Regions from separate parts of the Viridibacillus sp. FSL H8-0110 genome, predicted to be linked through region 1. Evidence: a T-box and tRNA genes for the amino acid it is inferred to sense, from the RefSeq annotation. Region 1 holds a T-box; the other regions hold tRNA genes.
What was found. The T-box of region 1 lies ahead of ileS (isoleucine--tRNA ligase). A T-box ahead of a tRNA ligase gene usually reads a tRNA of that ligase, here a tRNA-Ile.
Positions count from the first base shown of each region.

Region 2: it has a tRNA-Ile gene. The T-box ahead of ileS (isoleucine--tRNA ligase) is inferred to sense a tRNA for this amino acid. The anticodon was not compared.
Region 3: it has a tRNA-Ile gene. The T-box ahead of ileS (isoleucine--tRNA ligase) is inferred to sense a tRNA for this amino acid. The anticodon was not compared.

Region 1 covers NZ_JBBOPJ010000001.1:2,264,908-2,272,665, forward strand. Annotated here, with positions in the region: gene MHH98_RS11340 (NADP-dependent glyceraldehyde-3-phosphate dehydrogenase) at 1-750, shown strand, start outside; gene ileS (isoleucine--tRNA ligase) at 864-3,962, opposite strand; T-box leader at 4,017-4,256, opposite strand; gene MHH98_RS11350 (DUF3977 family protein) at 4,880-5,116, shown strand; gene MHH98_RS11355 (hypothetical protein) at 5,159-5,302, opposite strand; gene MHH98_RS11360 (S16 family serine protease) at 5,680-6,537, opposite strand; gene MHH98_RS11365 (PadR family transcriptional regulator) at 6,901-7,233, shown strand; gene MHH98_RS11370 (hypothetical protein) at 7,235-7,758, shown strand, end outside.
Region 2 covers NZ_JBBOPJ010000001.1:609,543-617,300, forward strand. Annotated here, with positions in the region: rRNA gene MHH98_RS02990 (16S ribosomal RNA) at 229-1,781, shown strand; tRNA gene MHH98_RS02995 (tRNA-Ile) at 1,878-1,954, shown strand; tRNA gene MHH98_RS03000 (tRNA-Ala) at 1,969-2,044, shown strand; rRNA gene MHH98_RS03005 (23S ribosomal RNA) at 2,141-5,070, shown strand; rRNA gene rrf (5S ribosomal RNA) at 5,207-5,322, shown strand; tRNA gene MHH98_RS03015 (tRNA-Asn) at 5,334-5,408, shown strand; tRNA gene MHH98_RS03020 (tRNA-Ser) at 5,414-5,505, shown strand; tRNA gene MHH98_RS03025 (tRNA-Glu) at 5,528-5,602, shown strand; tRNA gene MHH98_RS03030 (tRNA-Val) at 5,618-5,693, shown strand; tRNA gene MHH98_RS03035 (tRNA-Met) at 5,716-5,792, shown strand; tRNA gene MHH98_RS03040 (tRNA-Asp) at 5,796-5,872, shown strand; tRNA gene MHH98_RS03045 (tRNA-Phe) at 5,902-5,977, shown strand; tRNA gene MHH98_RS03050 (tRNA-Thr) at 5,985-6,060, shown strand; tRNA gene MHH98_RS03055 (tRNA-Tyr) at 6,070-6,153, shown strand; tRNA gene MHH98_RS03060 (tRNA-Trp) at 6,166-6,239, shown strand; tRNA gene MHH98_RS03065 (tRNA-His) at 6,257-6,332, shown strand; tRNA gene MHH98_RS03070 (tRNA-His) at 6,380-6,455, shown strand; tRNA gene MHH98_RS03075 (tRNA-Gln) at 6,462-6,533, shown strand; tRNA gene MHH98_RS03080 (tRNA-Gly) at 6,542-6,616, shown strand; tRNA gene MHH98_RS03085 (tRNA-Cys) at 6,629-6,702, shown strand; tRNA gene MHH98_RS03090 (tRNA-Leu) at 6,745-6,826, shown strand; gene MHH98_RS03095 (helix-turn-helix domain-containing protein) at 7,163-7,702, opposite strand.
Region 3 covers NZ_JBBOPJ010000001.1:101,950-109,707, reverse strand. Annotated here, with positions in the region: rRNA gene MHH98_RS00560 (23S ribosomal RNA) at 1-2,761, opposite strand, end outside; tRNA gene MHH98_RS00555 (tRNA-Ala) at 2,858-2,933, opposite strand; tRNA gene MHH98_RS00550 (tRNA-Ile) at 2,947-3,023, opposite strand; rRNA gene MHH98_RS00545 (16S ribosomal RNA) at 3,119-4,671, opposite strand; tRNA gene MHH98_RS00540 (tRNA-Ala) at 4,819-4,894, opposite strand; tRNA gene MHH98_RS00535 (tRNA-Pro) at 4,914-4,990, opposite strand; tRNA gene MHH98_RS00530 (tRNA-Arg) at 4,995-5,071, opposite strand; tRNA gene MHH98_RS00525 (tRNA-Leu) at 5,104-5,192, opposite strand; tRNA gene MHH98_RS00520 (tRNA-Gly) at 5,199-5,273, opposite strand; tRNA gene MHH98_RS00515 (tRNA-Leu) at 5,299-5,383, opposite strand; tRNA gene MHH98_RS00510 (tRNA-Lys) at 5,404-5,479, opposite strand; tRNA gene MHH98_RS00505 (tRNA-Thr) at 5,492-5,567, opposite strand; tRNA gene MHH98_RS00500 (tRNA-Val) at 5,585-5,660, opposite strand; rRNA gene rrf (5S ribosomal RNA) at 5,670-5,785, opposite strand; rRNA gene MHH98_RS00490 (23S ribosomal RNA) at 5,914-7,758, opposite strand, start outside.

The sequences.
Region 1 (7,758 bases):
TTCACAGGCGGAACAGAAACTGGACAACATATTGCAAAAATTTCGAACATGATTCCACTTGTAATGGAGCTTGGAGGAAAAGACCCAGCTATCGTTCGGGAAGACGCTGATTTAGTGTTTACTTCGAAACAAATTATTTCAGGAGCATATTCATATTCAGGCCAACGTTGTACAGCAATTAAACGTGTTCTTGTAAACGAAACTGTTGCTGATGAATTAGTATCATTATTAAAAGAAGAAATAGAATCCTTAACAGTAGGTTCTCCTGAAGAAAATAATATTATTGTACCGCTAATCGATGATAAATCTGCAGACTTTGTACAAGGTTTAATTGATGATGCATTAGAAAAAGAAGCTACATTAGTTGTGGGAAACAAACGTGAAGGAAATCTAATATACCCGACCTTACTAGACAATATTACAACAGATATGAGAGTTGCTTGGGAAGAACCGTTTGGCCCAGTACTTCCTATTATTCGAGTGAAATCAGATAAAGAAGCCATTACACTAGCAAATGCGTCGAAATTTGGTTTACAAGCAAGTGTTTTTACTAAAGACATAAATAAGGCATTTACTATAGCACCTCAAATTGAAGCAGGTTCTGTCCAGATAAACGGAAGAACAGAACGTGGACCTGACCACTTCCCATTCATAGGAATCAAAGGTTCAGGTATGGGAACACAAGGTATAAAACGGAGTATAGAAGCAATGACTCGTGAAAAAGTTACAATTATAAATATTTATGAATAATTAACTTTAGAGAATCCTCTCCACTCAAAATAAAAGGGGCGTCCACAATTCGTTATCGACTTAATGGACAGCCCCTTTTCAGTGTGCTTAAACTATTGTTATTTAAATCATCATTATTGGTAATTCATTGCAACTTTAACAAGTGTGGTACCTAATTGTACATCAATAGGTTGCTCATTTTCTGCTAATGTATTAAACGTGATGTCATTTACAAGTAAATTTTCTCTCATTAAATCTTCAAAACGAAGGATCATTTCTTTTACTTCAGTACTTGCAACAATGTTAAGAGATACATACATCTCGACTGGTAAATCTAGTTTCTTTCTTGTGTCTTGAATTGTACGAATAAGCTCTCTTATTTGTCCTTCTTCTATTAATAAAGGCGTTAATTGTACATCTAGCAATACTTTTAATTGCTGATCACCAGCTAGCTCAAAACCAGGTGTTACAGCAGATTCTACAAGAATGTGCTCAGATTTTAAAGTATAGCTGTTTTCATTTACATTAATTTGTACTTCGCCTTGAGAAAGAATTGTTTGTTTTTCTTCTTCCGGCATATTTTCTACATATTGCTTAAAGGAATTGACCGCTTTACCAAATGCAGCCCCAGCCGTTTTGAAATTCAGTTTGAAGCTAGCTGATTCATATTTAGTGATATCATTAGCAAATGTAACCGTCTTGACGTTTAATTCATCTTTTATGATATTTGTATAAGCATCTAATGAACTAGAGTCTCCATTTTGCCAAACGATGATTTGATGAAGCGGTTGCTTGGTTTTTAATGAAGTACTATTACGAATACTTCTTCCGAATTCCACTATTTTCAAAATTGTTGCCATATCTTTTTCTAGCTCCGGATTAATGACTGTTTTATCCGCTTTTGGGTAGTCTTGCAGATGTACACTACTGTTGTGTAGTTTTAAGTGAATATCCTCTGCGATATAAGGTACAAAAGGTGCTAGTAAGCGGCTAACTGTACTTAATGTCTCAAATAGGGTAGAGTAAGCTGCTTTTTTGTCTTCTGATAGACCTGAAGCCCAGAAACGATTTCTAGAACGTCTTACATACCAATTACTCACTTCATCAACTAACGCTGCAATCTCTCTTGTAGCAGCTGTAAATTGGAACTCATTCATAAACTCTTCTACAACTTTGACTGTATTATGCAAACGAGAAAGCATCCATTGATCTAAGATTGTTTTCTTGCCTGTTTGATTTGAATCATATTCAAATCCATCAATTTTCGCATACATAGCATAAAATTTATACGTATTATCTAATGTTTCAACTAGTTTTGATTTTGCATCTTGCACGGTCTTTTTCGAGAATCGTTTAGGATTCCAAGGGGAACTATCGATCAAGAATGCCCAACGTAGAGCATCAGCACCGTATTCTTGAATCAATTCAACTGGATCTAGGGCGTTGCCTTTACTCTTCGACATTTTCTGGCCGTTCTCATCTAATACATGACCTAATGATAAGACGTTTTTATATGGTGCCTGCCCAGTAAATAGGGTAGAAACTGCTAATAGGCTATAGAAGAAGCCCCGTGTTTGGTCAATACCTTCTATAATTACATCTGCAGGGAATTGTTTTTTAAACTTCTCTTTGTTATCAAATGGATAGTGGTGTTGCGCAAATGGCATTGAACCGCTGTCAAACCAAACGTCAATAACTTCTGGCGTTCGTTCCATCTGTCCATGACATTTAGGGCAAGCGCACTGGACATCATCAATATAAGGCTTATGAAGCTCTATACCATCATCTAAATTAGTTGTAGCGATCTCTTTTAATTCTTCAATGCTACCAGGAGCTACTTCATAGCCACAATCATCACAAATCCATACATTTAATGGGGTACCCCAGTAGCGGTTTCGGCTAATATTCCAATCCACTAGATTTTCAAGGAAGTTTCCAAAACGCCCGTTTTTGATATGCTCAGGATACCAAGTGACTATTTCGTTATTCGCAAGCATTTGCTCTTTCAGTGACGACATATTGATAAACCAGCTATCTGTCGCATAGTAAAGAAGCGGTGAATCGCAACGCCAGCAGTGTGGGTAGCTATGCTCATACTTTTCTTTGCTAAATAGCAGACCTTTTTCAGAAAGCATTTTAATAATATCTACATCACAGTCTTTTACAAATCTGCCCTCAAGATCAACTACCTCTGCTGTGTAACGACCTTGCAAGTCGACTATATTCACAAAAGATAAGCCATTTTGTTGAATAGTTTTATAGTCATCTTCACCATAGGCCGGTGCAATATGAACGATACCGGTACCACTGCTCTCCGTTACGTATTCAGCTAAGACAACGATATGTCCTTTTTCGACAGTTGCATAATTGAATGGAGGCAAATAACGTATCCCTTCAAATTCATGTCCTTTATGCTCACTTAGAACTTCAACATCTTCACCTAGCACTTTTTCAACTAATGATTTTGCGACAATGAAGATCTCTGATTCTTTTTTAACTCTTACATAAGTTAATTCTGAATTCATAGCAAGTGCTACGTTAGCAGGTAAAGTCCAAGGTGTTGTCGTCCAACCTAAGAAGAATTCATTTTCTTTATCAGCTAATTTGAATTTCACTGTAGCAGATAAATCTTTTACATCTTTATAGCCTTGTGCGACCTCATGTGAACTTAATGATGTTTGGCAGCTAGGGCAGTAAGGTGAAACACGATGCCCTTTATATAACAAGTTGTCTTTATGCACTTTACTCAAGATGTGCCATACACTTTCGATATAGTCATTGCTTAATGTCATATAAGGTTCATCCATATCAACCCAATAACCTAATTCTTCGGTAAATGAACGCCATTTCTTCTCGTAAGTGAAGACACTTTCCTTACATTTCTTAATAAATGGCTCTATACCATAACGTTCAATCTCTTGTTTACCCGAAATACCTAGTTGCTTTTCAACACCTAGTTCTACAGGAAGACCGTGTGTATCCCAGCCTGCTTTTCTTTCTACTTGGAATCCTTGCATCGTTTTATAACGTGCCACAACATCTTTAATCGTTCTGCCAAATGCATGGCCTACATGGGGTAGACCGTTTGCAGTTGGTGGACCTTCATAAAAAACAAACGGTGTGCTTCCTTCTCTTGCATCAACAGAAGCTTGAAAAGTATCTTGTTCTGTCCAGAGGTTACGAATGCGTTGTTCACGTTGTACTGTATTTTCTTTACCTTCAATCGAATTCATTGATATCGCTCCAATACTAAATTATATAAAAACATACAAAAAACCCCGTCCCAAGTAAGGGACGGGGTTAACCGCGATACCACCCTAATTCTATTGAAAACCGCTCAATAGCACTCAGCAACGTACAATCATACGTGTTCCTTTTAACGGCGGACACCCGGATAGACCTACTGAATCTTCAGACTATCTTCTCAGAGAGGATCTTCACATTACACTTAAACACTGACTTGCACCGATCTGTCAGCTCTCTAGGGAATAAGATGTAACGCTACTCTTTCTCATCAACGAATTTGTATGCTTTTATTGAGAATTATCGTAACAGAACAGAAAAAAATTGTCAAATTATTAAAGAAGGTATCTACACATTAAAGGAAATGAAAGAAGGGGAGGGATGATACTAGTTTATTGTTGTAGAAACCTGGATATTTAGAGTTTAGATAATGTAGATAGAGAATAGTGAAATTTAATTATACAAAAATGAAAGTTTTGTTAAATGGGATAACTGAAAATAGTGTAATCTAAAAAGTATATTATAAATTCAAAAGAATCTATAAATAAAATAGCGAATTTAATAGAAAAAGTGTGTTACACTATAACGTTTTAGAACACAGAGATACACAAATCTATTTTTCATGAACGCTCAAAGCAACCAAAATATGCGAATGAATACTTTAGAACCATTGATACATAAGCGTTTGTGAAGGTTTATTCACCTGTATTTTTATTGCAGAAACTATACATTTTAGGACGAATAAAGGAAAATTAATATAATTTTTATAAATATTTGTCACTTCTTGGAATAAGGTTTGAGTTTTGATATGTTACTATTATTTTTAACAATCTATTTTTTTCCGATAGGTAAGACAACAAATACTATTTACATTTAGTGATTAACAAATGTGAAGCGGTGATCAAAAATGAAATTTATTGAAATAGGAATTGGCAACACGTGGATTGTTAGGACAGAGATAGAATTAGAGGACGGTTCTGAATTTGAGGAACGAGGTATAATAGGACCGATTATTTTAAAATCGGTTTATCTTCGAATTTGGTTATTTAAAACGGTAGTAATCCTAGATTCAAAGGAAGGTTTAAAGAAGTTGAAAAAGAAGCGAAACTCCCTTAAGTTAGTATTGGGTATTCAAAGTAAATAAGATAAAGAAGGAAACTTCGCATTTATGTAATTAAAATTTGTGCTACAGCCGTTTACGAAGTTCTTTTAGTTCGTCACCTATTTTTTTTATTTCTTCTGTTTGCTCTAGAACATTATTATTTAATCTTCGTACAGCTTCAAATACAGCAAAAATCGCGCAAATAATTATAATCCCAATAACTCCCATTTTACACCTTCTTTCTAATTACATAATAGTACTTATCATAGCTTAATTGGACTATTATGTAAATGTTATACAGTTTATAGATAGAATAATTAGAGGATAGGTACAAATTATTTAAGAGGTGATAATGGAATGAAAAGAAATACAGTAATTTGGATAATAATCATATTAATTTTGATAGTAGTTTTGCCCCTATTAAACTGGATTTTATTAGACATTCAACCATGAGTAGCATGTTTACATAAAAGAAACTAAGGTGCATCATTTGAATTAGTTTTATAGATTCGTCTTGCTAATCAAGTCGAATGTTTCTCAACTTCTCTATTGTAGATAGACACTTAAGCATCCTGTATTGTTTATAAGCAGCAATATAGAATTCCTTATTTATTTTGTTCATTACTTGTATCGTTCAATTCATTAATCAGTCGAACTGCTTCTTCTACATGTGCCACATCAAGAATTTGCATGTTTAAATTTTGTTTCTGCTGAATTTCCAAAGCTTCTTTTCTATTTGCACTTGGAACGATCATCAATGAAAAACCGGATTTTTCAGCAATTTGCATTTTTTCTTTTAAAATCCCTATGGCTAATACGTCTCCCGTTTCGCTAATTGCCCCTGTAACAGCAATCTTTAAGTCATTTTGCAAATCGCCCCTCACAATAAGTCCTGTTAACGCTAAACCTAACCCAGCGCTACTTCCATCAATATGATCGTTATTTAAAAATTTGTTAATCCTTCCATGCTCTTGTCCTAAAAAATGATTCACGTTTTCTCTCATTTGTTCTACGCTATCTTTCCCAAGATGGAACCACTTCAATAATTGTCGGTTCTTACTTCCGTACCGGTCCGAATTGGTGATTTTAGTAATATCCAGATAGTCTATTTGTTGTTCTTTTAAAAGGTCTATAACAGCGTTTTTGTTTTCAGTAAATTGGAAATCAACTCGATTTACCCCTATTAAATAGATTCCTGAACCTTCGTATACTTCTAAAGGATCTGTATATCTGTATGCAGCATGTGTGTATGCATCATAAAATATCAGAGGTATTTCGTAACAAAATAGTAGGGCCATCAACAATGTAATTAACACGACTTTTCGTTTGATAGCACATTTTTTCCGATACACAATAAGCGCAATCGATAAAATGATTAAGCTAAGCAATAAAATAACGACAAAAGAAACTCCACTGATCACATCTTGAAGATACAATAACAGTAATAAGAAATAATAGATCATCGTAAAAAACACATTCACTATATAAGGTAAACTTCTTTTGAGTTTAATGATAATACCTTCACTCCTCACTTTAGTGCAAGTATATTTTTAATTTCTAGAAAAATGCAGATAATCCCTTTGTTTTGGAAATTATCATTTTTTTCAATTTCACATAAAAAAACCGTTTGTACGTTTGTACAGCGTAGATTAACGCTTTATAAACGTTTTTTTTTGCCTATTGAACCATTATGGAGCATTGTTTCAATCTTAAAAGAAGGAACTTTTTATACCTTACTTTAATTTATACATTGCTTTATAAGGTATGAATGTTTTATAATCTGTTTGTACCTAACAAAGCAAGGTATTGTTGAAGGAGAGAATTACGTGGAAATTGATAAGGAGATATTACGAGGTTATATAGACACAATCATTTTAAGCTTGCTTTACCATGACGATATGTATGGTTATGATCTGAGTAAAGAAGTTAAAAAACAAAGCAAGAATTCATTCGAAATAAAAGAAGGAACTTTGTATTTATCTTTTAAACGTTTAGAGAAAAATGGCTATGTAACGAGTTATTGGCAAGAAGGAAGTGCAGCGGCTAGAAGAAAGTACTATCATCTCTCGAATACAGGAAAAGAGTATTTAACCCATAAAAAAGCGGAATGGCTTTTCATGAAACAATTAATGGATCAATTTTTGGAAGGAGTCGAGTAACATGACACTAAGTAAAGAAACGAAAAACAAAATCAATCAATTCGTGAAGCAGAATACCAAGCTAAGTGTAAGTGATAGTAAAGAGCTTACATACTTTGAAGAACTTGCGATTCAAGCGAATCAAACATTAGGGGAGGCGAAGAAGACTGCTGCTAAATTTAAATGGTCTTCACAAAAGAATAATGAAGCACAAGAAGAGTTAATGAGTTATATGGACGATTATATTCAAGATTTAATGATAGAAGAAGGCATTTCTGAAGCAGATGCATTTGAAAAAGCTAAGGCATCGTTTGCAGTTGAAAATCCAGACAATCCTATGCTAGATAGAAATGCTAAATGGATGCAATATCTCGAACCAAATATTGAGGAAGCAATAGGGCTATATTACGCAGCATTTATGTTCATCGGTTTAACATTAGGTGCGTTAGTAGGGGTTATTTTACAAATGGTCGTTCTAAAAGAGAGTATTGGATTATTATTCTTTATTATCACGGGTATTGGTTTAATGATGGGGCTAGCTTTCGG
Region 2 (7,758 bases), 1.7 Mb from region 1:
CAAAAAACTTTTTCAAAAAAGTTATTGACATCAAAAATGAAAGATGTTAAGATATTAAAGTCGCTGCAACAAGCGATTACAATAACAACAAAATGAACCTTGAAAACTGAACATGCAAGACGTTAATCAATAAATGTTTTTGAACATCAACTCTGTTGGTGTTCAAAACGAAAATAGATATCATCTTCGGATGATACGCTAGCAAAGCTAATGAGCTTTCAAACTACTTTTATGGAGAGTTTGATCCTGGCTCAGGACGAACGCTGGCGGCGTGCCTAATACATGCAAGTCGAGCGAATGATGAAGAAGCTTGCTTCTTCTGATTTAGCGGCGGACGGGTGAGTAACACGTGGGCAACCTACCTAGTAGATTGGGATAACTCCGGGAAACCGGGGCTAATACCGAATAATCCATTTTGTCACATGGCAAAATGCTGAAAGGCGGTTTCGGCTGTCACTACTAGATGGGCCCGCGGTGCATTAGCTAGTTGGTGGGGTAACGGCCTACCAAGGCAACGATGCATAGCCGACCTGAGAGGGTGATCGGCCACATTGGGACTGAGACACGGCCCAAACTCCTACGGGAGGCAGCAGTAGGGAATCTTCCACAATGGACGAAAGTCTGATGGAGCAACGCCGCGTGAGTGATGAAGGTTTTCGGATCGTAAAACTCTGTTGTAAGGGAAGAACAAGTACGTTAGTAACTGAACGTACCTTGACGGTACCTTATTAGAAAGCCACGGCTAACTACGTGCCAGCAGCCGCGGTAATACGTAGGTGGCAAGCGTTGTCCGGATTTATTGGGCGTAAAGCGCGCGCAGGTGGTTTCTTAAGTCTGATGTGAAAGCCCACGGCTCAACCGTGGAGGGTCATTGGAAACTGGGAGACTTGAGTGCAGAAGAGGAAAGTGGAATTCCAAGTGTAGCGGTGAAATGCGTAGAGATTTGGAGGAACACCAGTGGCGAAGGCGACTTTCTGGTCTGTAACTGACACTGAGGCGCGAAAGCGTGGGGAGCAAACAGGATTAGATACCCTGGTAGTCCACGCCGTAAACGATGAGTGCTAAGTGTTAGGGGGTTTCCGCCCCTTAGTGCTGCAGCTAACGCATTAAGCACTCCGCCTGGGGAGTACGGCCGCAAGGTTGAAACTCAAAGGAATTGACGGGGGCCCGCACAAGCGGTGGAGCATGTGGTTTAATTCGAAGCAACGCGAAGAACCTTACCAGGTCTTGACATCCCAATGACCGCTCTAGAGATAGAGTTTTCCCTTCGGGGACATTGGTGACAGGTGGTGCATGGTTGTCGTCAGCTCGTGTCGTGAGATGTTGGGTTAAGTCCCGCAACGAGCGCAACCCTTGATCTTAGTTGCCATCATTTAGTTGGGCACTCTAAGGTGACTGCCGGTGACAAACCGGAGGAAGGTGGGGATGACGTCAAATCATCATGCCCCTTATGACCTGGGCTACACACGTGCTACAATGGACGATACAAAGAGTCGCTAACTCGCGAGGGTATGCTAATCTCATAAAATCGTTCTCAGTTCGGATTGTAGGCTGCAACTCGCCTACATGAAGCCGGAATCGCTAGTAATCGTGGATCAGCATGCCACGGTGAATACGTTCCCGGGCCTTGTACACACCGCCCGTCACACCACGAGAGTTTGTAACACCCGAAGTCGGTGAGGTAACCTTTATGGAGCCAGCCGCCGAAGGTGGGATAGATGATTGGGGTGAAGTCGTAACAAGGTAGCCGTATCGGAAGGTGCGGCTGGATCACCTCCTTTCTAAGGATAATTACGGAAACAGATCTTGGATCTGTCGATTAACGTCTTGCGTTCAGTTTTGAAGGTTCATACTTCAATTATATATTTTCCCAAAAGGGGCCTATAGCTCAGCTGGTTAGAGCGCACGCCTGATAAGCGTGAGGTCGATGGTTCGAGTCCATTTAGGCCCACCATATTTTCTTTTTTTGGGGCCTTAGCTCAGCTGGGAGAGCGCCTGCCTTGCACGCAGGAGGTCAGCGGTTCGATCCCGCTAGGCTCCACCAATATTGTTCTTTGAAAACTGGATAAAACGACATTGAAGCAAATTAAGTAACACATTTTTTATTATTAAGTTTTTTAGGCTTAATAACTAACTTTTAGGTTAAGTTATTAAGGGCGCATGGCGGATGCCTTGGCACTAGGAGCCGAAGAAGGACGGCACTAACACCGATATGCTTCGGGGAGCTGTAAGTGAGCTTTGATCCGGAGATTTCCGAATGGGGGAACCCACTGTTCGTAATGGAGCAGTATCTTGACGTGAATACATAGCGTCTTGATGGCAGACCCAGGGAACTGAAACATCTAAGTACCTGGAGGAAGAGAAAGAAAAATCGATTCCCTGAGTAGCGGCGAGCGAAACGGGAATAGCCCAAACCAAGAGGCTTGCCTCTTGGGGTTGTAGGACACTCTATATGGAGTTACAAAGGAATGAGTTAAACGAAGCGGTCTGGAAAGGCCCGCCAGAGCAGGTAACAGCCCTGTAGTTGAAAGTTCATTCTCTCTTGAGTGTATCCTGAGTACGGCGGAACACGTGAAATTCCGTCGGAATCTGGGAGGACCATCTCCCAAGGCTAAATACTACCTAGTGACCGATAGTGAACCAGTACCGTGAGGGAAAGGTGAAAAGCACCCCGGAAGGGGAGTGAAATAGATCCTGAAACCATGTGCCTACAAGTAGTTAGAGCCCGTTAATGGGTGATAGCGTGCCTTTTGTAGAATGAACCGGCGAGTTACGATTACATGCGAGGTTAAGTTTTAGAAGACGGAGCCGCAGCGAAAGCGAGTCTGAATAGGGCGAATGAGTATGTGGTTGTAGACCCGAAACCAGGTGATCTACCCATGTCCAGGGTGAAGGTAAGGTAACACTTACTGGAGGCCCGAACCCACGTACGTTGAAAAGTGCGGGGATGAGGTGTGGGTAGCGGAGAAATTCCAATCGAACCTGGAGATAGCTGGTTCTCTCCGAAATAGCTTTAGGGCTAGCCTCGTGATAAAGAATCCTGGAGGTAGAGCACTGTTTGAACTAGGGGTCCATCCCGGATTACCGAATTCAGACAAACTCCGAATGCCAGTGATTTATGCACGGGAGTCAGACTGCGAGTGATAAGATCCGTAGTCAAGAGGGAAACAGCCCAGACCACCAGCTAAGGTCCCAAAGTAATTGTTAAGTGGAAAAGGATGTGACGTTGCTTAGACAACCAGGATGTTGGCTCAGAAGCAGCCATCATTTAAAGAGTGCGTAATAGCTCACTGGTCGAGTGACGCTGCGCCGAAAATGTATCGGGGCTAAACAATTCACCGAAGCTGTGGATGGACATCTTAGATGTCCGTGGTAGGAGAGCGTTCTAAGTGCTGTGAAGTCAGACCGGAAGGACTGGTGGAGCGCTTAGAAGTGAGAATGCCGGTATGAGTAGCGAAAGACGGGTGAGAATCCCGTCCACCGAATGACTAAGGTTTCCTGAGGAAGGCTCGTCCGCTCAGGGTTAGTCGGGACCTAAGCCGAGGCCGATAGGCGTAGGCGATGGACAACAGGTTGATATTCCTGTACCACCTATTTACCATTTGAGCAATGGGGGGACGCAGTAGGATAGGGTAAGCATGCTGTTGGTTATGCATGTTCAAGCAGTGAGGCGTGAAATGAGGCAAATCCCATTTCTATAACGTTGAGCTGTGATGACGAGGACGTATGTCCGGAGTTCCTGATTTCACACTGCCAAGAAAAGCCTCTAGCGAGGTAAAAGGTGCCCGTACCGCAAACCGACACAGGTAGTCGAGGAGAGAATCCTAAGGTGTGCGAGAGAACTCTCGTTAAGGAACTCGGCAAAATGACCCCGTAACTTCGGGAGAAGGGGTGCTCTAGTAGGGTGAAAGCCCGAGAGAGCCGCAGTGAATAGGCCCAGGCGACTGTTTAGCAAAAACACAGGTCTCTGCAAAACCGTAAGGTGACGTATAGGGGCTGACGCCTGCCCGGTGCTGGAAGGTTAAGAGGAGTGCTTAGCGCAAGCGAAGGTGCGAATTGAAGCCCCAGTAAACGGCGGCCGTAACTATAACGGTCCTAAGGTAGCGAAATTCCTTGTCGGGTAAGTTCCGACCCGCACGAAAGGCGTAACGATCTGGGCACTGTCTCAACGAGAGACTCGGTGAAATTATAGTACCTGTGAAGATGCAGGTTACCCGCGACAGGACGGAAAGACCCCGTGGAGCTTTACTGTAGCCTGATATTGAATTTTGATACATCTTGTACAGGATAGGTAGGAGCCAGAGATTCCGGAGCGCCAGCTTCGGAGGAGGCGTTGGTGGGATACTACCCTAGATGTATTGAACTTCTAACCCATGCCCCTTAGCGGGGTAGGAGACAGTGTCAGGCGGGCAGTTTGACTGGGGCGGTCGCCTCCTAAAGAGTAACGGAGGCGCCCAAAGGTTCCCTCAGAATGGTTGGAAATCATTCGTAGAGTGTAAAGGCATAAGGGAGCTTGACTGCGAGACCTACAAGTCGAGCAGGGTCGAAAGACGGGCTTAGTGATCCGGTGGTTCCGCATGGAAGGGCCATCGCTCAACGGATAAAAGCTACCCCGGGGATAACAGGCTTATCTCCCCCAAGAGTCCACATCGACGGGGAGGTTTGGCACCTCGATGTCGGCTCATCGCATCCTGGGGCTGTAGTCGGTCCCAAGGGTTGGGCTGTTCGCCCATTAAAGCGGTACGCGAGCTGGGTTCAGAACGTCGTGAGACAGTTCGGTCCCTATCCGTCGTGGGCGTAGGAAATTTGAGAGGAGCTGTCCTTAGTACGAGAGGACCGGGATGGACACACCGCTGGTGTACCAGTTGTTCTGCCAAGGGCATCGCTGGGTAGCTATGTGTGGACGGGATAAGTGCTGAAAGCATCTAAGCATGAAGCCCCCCTCAAGATGAGATTTCCCATTACGCAAGTAAGTAAGATCCCTCAAAGACGATGAGGTAGATAGGTTCGAGGTGGAAGTGTGGCGACATACGGAGCTGACGAATACTAATAGATCGAGGACTTAACCAAATTTTACTTAACAAACTTCAATGTAATTTATCCAGTTTTGAGAGAATAATAAAAAACTTTTCTAAAATAGCAAAAAACACTTGCTAAAATTTAAAAAAGATGATATAATTATTCTTGTCCTTAGGTAATACAATAGTCTAGTGATGATGGCAAAGAGGTCACACCCGTTCCCATGCCGAACACGGAAGTTAAGCTCTTTAGCGCCGATGGTAGTTGGGGGTTTCCCCCTGTGAGAGTAGGACGTTGCTAGGCGATCATATTATTCCGAAGTAGCTCAGTGGTAGAGCATCCGGCTGTTAACCGGACGGTCGTAGGTTCGAGTCCTACCTTCGGAGCCATTTTTGGAGAGCTGTCCGAGTGGCCGAAGGAGCACGATTGGAAATCGTGTAGGCGAGTAACCTTGTCTCAAGGGTTCAAATCCCTTGCTCTCCGCCATACACATTCTCATTTATTAAATGGCCCCTTGGTCAAGCGGTTAAGACACCGCCCTTTCACGGCGGTAACACGGGTTCGAATCCCGTAGGGGTCACCATTTATAACATTATACGGAGGATTAGCTCAGCTGGGAGAGCACCTGCCTTACAAGCAGGGGGTCGGCGGTTCGATCCCGTCATCCTCCACCATTTAAGTCAATAATACCATTATCGCGGGGTGGAGCAGTTCGGTAGCTCGTCGGGCTCATAACCCGAAGGTCACAGGTTCAAATCCTGTCCCCGCAACCAAATGGTCCGGTAGTTCAGTTGGTTAGAATGCCTGCCTGTCACGCAGGAGGTCGCGGGTTCGAGTCCCGTCCGGACCGCCATTTTTTAAAAAAGAATATTAAATTATTATGGGTCAGTAGCTCAGTTGGTAGAGCATTAGATTGAAGCTCTAAGTGTCGGCGGTTCGATTCCGTCCTGACCCACCATAATAATGCCGGTGTAGCTCAGTTGGTAGAGCAACTGACTTGTAATCAGTAGGTCGAGGGTTCGACTCCTTTCGCCGGCACCATGTTTTTCTGGAGGGGTAGCGAAGAGGCTAAACGCGGCGGACTGTAAATCCGCTCCTTCGGGTTCGGCGGTTCGAATCCGTCCCCCTCCACCATTTTTTTATTTTAGGGGCATAGTTTAACGGTAGAATAGAGGTCTCCAAAACCTTTGATGTGGGTTCGATTCCTACTGCCCCTGCCAATTTAAATTATATAATGGCGGTTGTGGCGAAGTGGTTAACGCACCTGATTGTGGTTCAGGCATTCGTGGGTTCGATTCCCATCAGTCGCCCCATTTAATTTTTGACAATAAAATAATTTAGATATAATAATAATATTATGGCGGTTGTGGCGAAGTGGTTAACGCACCTGATTGTGGTTCAGGCATTCGTGGGTTCGATTCCCATCAGTCGCCCCATATTATTGGGGTATAGCCAAGCGGTAAGGCAACGGATTTTGATTCCGTCATGCCCTGGTTCGAATCCAGGTACCCCAGTTAAATTTGCGGAAGTAGTTCAGTGGTAGAACACCACCTTGCCAAGGTGGGGGTCGCGAGTTCGAACCTCGTCTTCCGCTCCATTTTCTATTTACGGCGGCATAGCCAAGTGGTAAGGCACAGGTCTGCAACACCTCTACCACCGGTTCAAATCCGGTTGCCGCCTCCAATTATTTTTAAAATAACTACATATAATCTATAATAATATTATGCCGGTGTGGCGGAATTGGCAGACGCGCACGACTCAAAATCGTGTTCTTTCGAGAGTGTCGGTTCGACCCCGACCACCGGTATCCTAAATAAGCAAGTATATCAAGGGTTCTCATCTAATGAGGGCTCTTTTTTGTTGTCAAAATTTCTTTCATTAAGGGAAGAACCCTGATGGAATTTAAGGTGCAAAATATTCTAGAACCACAGTCGTTCAATGTTAGCTATGAAGGTGCTGGCTTTCTAAATTAGATATTGCAAACTTGGTAGAGGAATTATCTATAATTGAGATTGATGAGGGGTTTGAGTAGGTATCTGCAAATTTTAAAGAAGAGGGTAAAGTACTAAAAGAGAGGAGGGAAATTTCCCTCCTCTTTTTTATTATTAGTAATTATAGAAACAAAATTTGGATTTATTTATTTTCATTCTGAAGAAACACATAAAAATTTAACAGGTGTACTTGTGAGATTCAACCAATAATGTGGACTACTAGAGTCGATGATAATGGAGTCATGTTCGTTTAAATGATATTCTTCATCATTTATTTGTACAGTCAGTATGCCGTCTAAAACATACAGAAATTCTTTTCCGTGATGAGTAAATTGATTCCCCTTGTTTTCTCCGGGATTTAGAATTATAAAAAGTGGGTTAAAGCCAAGTCCTGTATGATTGCCGGACAAGTCCTTGTAAATGAATTGGTTGACGGTCAAATCCGCACTGCTATTAATTCCACGAATGACAGTTGGCTGCTTTTGTTTTGTTTCTGTGCTGAAAAAGTAACTAGGATTTACTTGAAGTACTTCAGATATTTTCTTAAGCGATTCTAGTGTTAGAGATGATTTCATACGCTCAACTTGTGATAAAAAACTGATGGATAGATCAGTCTTGTCTGCAATTTCCTTAAGGGTCAATTTTCTTTCTTTTCGTAGGCTTTTAATTTTATCTCCAATTGTTTTGTCCATAACAATACCTCATCTCAATTTATGTAAAGTATACATCATTATATATTTTAAAAAAT
Region 3 (7,758 bases), 2.2 Mb from region 1:
ACACATAGCTACCCAGCGATGCCCTTGGCAGAACAACTGGTACACCAGCGGTGTGTCCATCCCGGTCCTCTCGTACTAAGGACAGCTCCTCTCAAATTTCCTACGCCCACGACGGATAGGGACCGAACTGTCTCACGACGTTCTGAACCCAGCTCGCGTACCGCTTTAATGGGCGAACAGCCCAACCCTTGGGACCGACTACAGCCCCAGGATGCGATGAGCCGACATCGAGGTGCCAAACCTCCCCGTCGATGTGGACTCTTGGGGGAGATAAGCCTGTTATCCCCGGGGTAGCTTTTATCCGTTGAGCGATGGCCCTTCCATGCGGAACCACCGGATCACTAAGCCCGTCTTTCGACCCTGCTCGACTTGTAGGTCTCGCAGTCAAGCTCCCTTATGCCTTTACACTCTACGAATGATTTCCAACCATTCTGAGGGAACCTTTGGGCGCCTCCGTTACTCTTTAGGAGGCGACCGCCCCAGTCAAACTGCCCGCCTGACACTGTCTCCTACCCCGCTAAGGGGCATGGGTTAGAAGTTCAATACATCTAGGGTAGTATCCCACCAACGCCTCCTCCGAAGCTGGCGCTCCGGAATCTCTGGCTCCTACCTATCCTGTACAAGATGTATCAAAATTCAATATCAGGCTACAGTAAAGCTCCACGGGGTCTTTCCGTCCTGTCGCGGGTAACCTGCATCTTCACAGGTACTATAATTTCACCGAGTCTCTCGTTGAGACAGTGCCCAGATCGTTACGCCTTTCGTGCGGGTCGGAACTTACCCGACAAGGAATTTCGCTACCTTAGGACCGTTATAGTTACGGCCGCCGTTTACTGGGGCTTCAATTCGCACCTTCGCTTGCGCTAAGCACTCCTCTTAACCTTCCAGCACCGGGCAGGCGTCAGCCCCTATACGTCACCTTACGGTTTTGCAGAGACCTGTGTTTTTGCTAAACAGTCGCCTGGGCCTATTCACTGCGGCTCTCTCGGGCTTTCACCCTACTAGAGCACCCCTTCTCCCGAAGTTACGGGGTCATTTTGCCGAGTTCCTTAACGAGAGTTCTCTCGCACACCTTAGGATTCTCTCCTCGACTACCTGTGTCGGTTTGCGGTACGGGCACCTTTTACCTCGCTAGAGGCTTTTCTTGGCAGTGTGAAATCAGGAACTCCGGACATACGTCCTCGTCATCACAGCTCAACGTTATAGAAATGGGATTTGCCTCATTTCACGCCTCACTGCTTGAACATGCATAACCAACAGCATGCTTACCCTATCCTACTGCGTCCCCCCATTGCTCAAATGGTAAATAGGTGGTACAGGAATATCAACCTGTTGTCCATCGCCTACGCCTATCGGCCTCGGCTTAGGTCCCGACTAACCCTGAGCGGACGAGCCTTCCTCAGGAAACCTTAGTCATTCGGTGGACGGGATTCTCACCCGTCTTTCGCTACTCATACCGGCATTCTCACTTCTAAGCGCTCCACCAGTCCTTCCGGTCTGACTTCACAGCACTTAGAACGCTCTCCTACCACGGACATCTAAGATGTCCATCCACAGCTTCGGTGAATTGTTTAGCCCCGATACATTTTCGGCGCAGCGTCACTCGACCAGTGAGCTATTACGCACTCTTTAAATGATGGCTGCTTCTGAGCCAACATCCTGGTTGTCTAAGCAACGTCACATCCTTTTCCACTTAACAATTACTTTGGGACCTTAGCTGGTGGTCTGGGCTGTTTCCCTCTTGACTACGGATCTTATCACTCGCAGTCTGACTCCCGTGCATAAATCACTGGCATTCGGAGTTTGTCTGAATTCGGTAATCCGGGATGGACCCCTAGTTCAAACAGTGCTCTACCTCCAGGATTCTTTATCACGAGGCTAGCCCTAAAGCTATTTCGGAGAGAACCAGCTATCTCCAGGTTCGATTGGAATTTCTCCGCTACCCACACCTCATCCCCGCACTTTTCAACGTACGTGGGTTCGGGCCTCCAGTAAGTGTTACCTTACCTTCACCCTGGACATGGGTAGATCACCTGGTTTCGGGTCTACAACCACATACTCATTCGCCCTATTCAGACTCGCTTTCGCTGCGGCTCCGTCTTCTAAAACTTAACCTCGCATGTAATCGTAACTCGCCGGTTCATTCTACAAAAGGCACGCTATCACCCATTAACGGGCTCTAACTACTTGTAGGCACATGGTTTCAGGATCTATTTCACTCCCCTTCCGGGGTGCTTTTCACCTTTCCCTCACGGTACTGGTTCACTATCGGTCACTAGGTAGTATTTAGCCTTGGGAGATGGTCCTCCCAGATTCCGACGGAATTTCACGTGTTCCGCCGTACTCAGGATACACTCAAGAGAGAATGAACTTTCAACTACAGGGCTGTTACCTGCTCTGGCGGGCCTTTCCAGACCGCTTCGTTTAACTCATTCCTTTGTAACTCCATATAGAGTGTCCTACAACCCCAAGAGGCAAGCCTCTTGGTTTGGGCTATTCCCGTTTCGCTCGCCGCTACTCAGGGAATCGATTTTTCTTTCTCTTCCTCCAGGTACTTAGATGTTTCAGTTCCCTGGGTCTGCCATCAAGACGCTATGTATTCACGTCAAGATACTGCTCCATTACGAACAGTGGGTTCCCCCATTCGGAAATCTCCGGATCAAAGCTCACTTACAGCTCCCCGAAGCATATCGGTGTTAGTGCCGTCCTTCTTCGGCTCCTAGTGCCAAGGCATCCGCCATGCGCCCTTAATAACTTAACCTAAAAGTTAGTTATTAAGCCTAAAAAACTTAATAATAAAAAATGTGTTACTTAATTTGCTTCAATGTCGTTTTATCCAGTTTTCAAAGAACAATATTGGTGGAGCCTAGCGGGATCGAACCGCTGACCTCCTGCGTGCAAGGCAGGCGCTCTCCCAGCTGAGCTAAGGCCCCAAAAAAAGAAAAATGGTGGGCCTAAATGGACTCGAACCATCGACCTCACGCTTATCAGGCGTGCGCTCTAACCAGCTGAGCTATAGGCCCCTTTTTCGGAAAAATATAAGGTTTTATAAACCTTCAAAACTGAACGCAAGACGTTAATCGACAGATCCAAGATCTGTTTCCGTAATTATCCTTAGAAAGGAGGTGATCCAGCCGCACCTTCCGATACGGCTACCTTGTTACGACTTCACCCCAATCATCTATCCCACCTTCGGCGGCTGGCTCCATAAAGGTTACCTCACCGACTTCGGGTGTTACAAACTCTCGTGGTGTGACGGGCGGTGTGTACAAGGCCCGGGAACGTATTCACCGTGGCATGCTGATCCACGATTACTAGCGATTCCGGCTTCATGTAGGCGAGTTGCAGCCTACAATCCGAACTGAGAACGATTTTATGAGATTAGCATACCCTCGCGAGTTAGCGACTCTTTGTATCGTCCATTGTAGCACGTGTGTAGCCCAGGTCATAAGGGGCATGATGATTTGACGTCATCCCCACCTTCCTCCGGTTTGTCACCGGCAGTCACCTTAGAGTGCCCAACTAAATGATGGCAACTAAGATCAAGGGTTGCGCTCGTTGCGGGACTTAACCCAACATCTCACGACACGAGCTGACGACAACCATGCACCACCTGTCACCAATGTCCCCGAAGGGAAAACTCTATCTCTAGAGCGGTCATTGGGATGTCAAGACCTGGTAAGGTTCTTCGCGTTGCTTCGAATTAAACCACATGCTCCACCGCTTGTGCGGGCCCCCGTCAATTCCTTTGAGTTTCAACCTTGCGGCCGTACTCCCCAGGCGGAGTGCTTAATGCGTTAGCTGCAGCACTAAGGGGCGGAAACCCCCTAACACTTAGCACTCATCGTTTACGGCGTGGACTACCAGGGTATCTAATCCTGTTTGCTCCCCACGCTTTCGCGCCTCAGTGTCAGTTACAGACCAGAAAGTCGCCTTCGCCACTGGTGTTCCTCCAAATCTCTACGCATTTCACCGCTACACTTGGAATTCCACTTTCCTCTTCTGCACTCAAGTCTCCCAGTTTCCAATGACCCTCCACGGTTGAGCCGTGGGCTTTCACATCAGACTTAAGAAACCACCTGCGCGCGCTTTACGCCCAATAAATCCGGACAACGCTTGCCACCTACGTATTACCGCGGCTGCTGGCACGTAGTTAGCCGTGGCTTTCTAATAAGGTACCGTCAAGGTACGTTCAGTTACTAACGTACTTGTTCTTCCCTTACAACAGAGTTTTACGATCCGAAAACCTTCATCACTCACGCGGCGTTGCTCCATCAGACTTTCGTCCATTGTGGAAGATTCCCTACTGCTGCCTCCCGTAGGAGTTTGGGCCGTGTCTCAGTCCCAATGTGGCCGATCACCCTCTCAGGTCGGCTATGCATCGTTGCCTTGGTAGGCCGTTACCCCACCAACTAGCTAATGCACCGCGGGCCCATCTAGTAGTGACAGCCGAAACCGCCTTTCAGCATTTTGCCATGTGACAAAATGGATTATTCGGTATTAGCCCCGGTTTCCCGGAGTTATCCCAATCTACTAGGTAGGTTGCCCACGTGTTACTCACCCGTCCGCCGCTAAATCAGAAGAAGCAAGCTTCTTCATCATTCGCTCGACTTGCATGTATTAGGCACGCCGCCAGCGTTCGTCCTGAGCCAGGATCAAACTCTCCATAAAAGTAGTTTGAAAGCTCATTAGCTTTGCTAGCGTATCATCCGAAGATGATATCTATTTTTGTTTTGATCCACCAACAGAGTTGATGTTCAAAAACATTTATTGATTAACGTCTTGCATGTTCAGTTTTCAAGGTTCATAAGATATATATGGTGGAGCCTAGCGGGATCGAACCGCTGACCTCCTGCGTGCAAGGCAGGCGCTCTCCCAGCTGAGCTAAGGCCCCGTATGGGTATAAGTAATAATGGTCGGGAAGACAGGATTCGAACCTGCGACCCCTTGGTCCCAAACCAAGTGCTCTACCAAGCTGAGCTACTTCCCGTTAATGGCGCGCCCGGCAGAAGTCGAATCCACAACCTTCTGATCCGTAGTCAGACGCTCTATCCAATTGAGCTACGGGCGCATATATTATCACTTGTATTAAATTAAAAGAAATGGTGCCGAGGACCGGAATCGAACCGGTACGGTAGTCACCTACCGCAGGATTTTAAGTCCTGTGCGTCTGCCAGTTCCGCCACCCCGGCATATTTTGGAGCGGAAGACGAGGTTCGAACTCGCGACCCCCACCTTGGCAAGGTGGTGTTCTACCACTGAACTACTTCCGCAATATGCTGATAAACTTAAAAATTATGGTGCGGGTGAAGGGAGTCGAACCCCCACGCCTTGCGGCGCTAGATCCTAAGTCTAGTGCGTCTGCCAGTTCCGCCACACCCGCATATAATGTTTTTTAAAAAATGGTGAGCCATGTAGGATTCGAACCTACGACCCTCTGATTAAAAGTCAGATGCTCTACCAACTGAGCTAATGGCTCAAATAAAATGAATGGTGCCGGCGAAAGGAGTCGAACCCTCGACCTACTGATTACAAGTCAGTTGCTCTACCAACTGAGCTACACCGGCAATGTTTATTTGAAAAATGGTGGAGGATGACGGGATCGAACCGCCGACCCCCTGCTTGTAAGGCAGGTGCTCTCCCAGCTGAGCTAATCCTCCATATTATTCGCCTAGCAACGTCCTACTCTCACAGGGGGAAACCCCCAACTACCATCGGCGCTAAAGAGCTTAACTTCCGTGTTCGGCATGGGAACGGGTGTGACCTCTTTGCTATCGTCACTAGACTATTTTAAGACAAGAATTATTATATCACTTCACTTAGCTAAAAGCAAGTGTTTTTTAAACTTTTTTAATAAGTTTTTCTTGTTCTCTCAAAACTGGATAAATTACATTGAAGTTTGTTAAGTAAAATTTGGTTAAGTCCTCGATCTATTAGTATTCGTCAGCTCCGTATGTCGCCACACTTCCACCTCGAACCTATCTACCTCATCGTCTTTGAGGGATCTTACTTACTTGCGTAATGGGAAATCTCATCTTGAGGGGGGCTTCATGCTTAGATGCTTTCAGCACTTATCCCGTCCACACATAGCTACCCAGCGATGCCCTTGGCAGAACAACTGGTACACCAGCGGTGTGTCCATCCCGGTCCTCTCGTACTAAGGACAGCTCCTCTCAAATTTCCTACGCCCACGACGGATAGGGACCGAACTGTCTCACGACGTTCTGAACCCAGCTCGCGTACCGCTTTAATGGGCGAACAGCCCAACCCTTGGGACCGACTACAGCCCCAGGATGCGATGAGCCGACATCGAGGTGCCAAACCTCCCCGTCGATGTGGACTCTTGGGGGAGATAAGCCTGTTATCCCCGGGGTAGCTTTTATCCGTTGAGCGATGGCCCTTCCATGCGGAACCACCGGATCACTAAGCCCGTCTTTCGACCCTGCTCGACTTGTAGGTCTCGCAGTCAAGCTCCCTTATGCCTTTACACTCTACGAATGATTTCCAACCATTCTGAGGGAACCTTTGGGCGCCTCCGTTACTCTTTAGGAGGCGACCGCCCCAGTCAAACTGCCCGCCTGACACTGTCTCCTACCCCGCTAAGGGGCATGGGTTAGAAGTTCAATACATCTAGGGTAGTATCCCACCAACGCCTCCTCCGAAGCTGGCGCTCCGGAATCTCTGGCTCCTACCTATCCTGTACAAGATGTATCAAAATTCAATATCAGGCTACAGTAAAGCTCCACGGGGTCTTTCCGTCCTGTCGCGGGTAACCTGCATCTTCACAGGTACTATAATTTCACCGAGTCTCTCGTTGAGACAGTGCCCAGATCGTTACGCCTTTCGTGCGGGTCGGAACTTACCCGACAAGGAATTTCGCTACCTTAGGACCGTTATAGTTACGGCCGCCGTTTACTGGGGCTTCAATTCGCACCTTCGCTTGCGCTAAGCACTCCTCTTAACCTTCCAGCACCGGGCAGGCGTCAGCCCCTATACGTCACCTTACGGTTTTGCAGAGACCTGTGTTTTTGCTAAACAGTCGCCTGGGCCTATTCACTGCGGCTCTCTCGGGCTTTCACCCTACTAGAGCACCCCTTCTCCCGAAGTTACGGGGTCATTTTGCCGAGTTCCTTAACGAGAGTTCTCTCGCACACCTTAGGATTCTCTCCTCGACTACCTGTGTCGGTTTGCGGTACGGGCACCTTTTACCTCGCTAGAGGCTTTTCTTGGCAGTGTGAAATCAGGAACTCCGGACATACGTCCTCGTCATCACAGCTCAACGTTATAGAAATGGGATTTGCCTCATTTCACGCCTCACTGCTTGAACATGCATAACCAACAGCATGCTTACCCTATCCTACTGCGTCCCCCCATTGCTCAAATGGTAAATAGGTGGTACAGGAATATCAACCTGTTGTCCATCGCCTACGCCTATCGGCCTCGGCTTAGGTCCCGACTAACCCTGAGCGGACGAGCCTTCCTCAGGAAACCTTAGTCATTCGGTGGACGGGATTCTCACCCGTCTTTCGCTACTCATACCGGCATTCTCACTTCTAAGCGCTCCACCAGTCCTTCCGGTCTGACTTCACAGCACTTAGAACGCTCTCCTACCACGGACATCTAAGATGTCCATCCACAGCTTCGGTGAATTGTTTAGCCCCGATACATTTTCGGCGCAGCGTCACTCGACCAGTGAGCTATTACGCACTCTTTAAATGATGGCTGCTTCTGAGCCAACATCCTGGTTGTCTAAGCAAC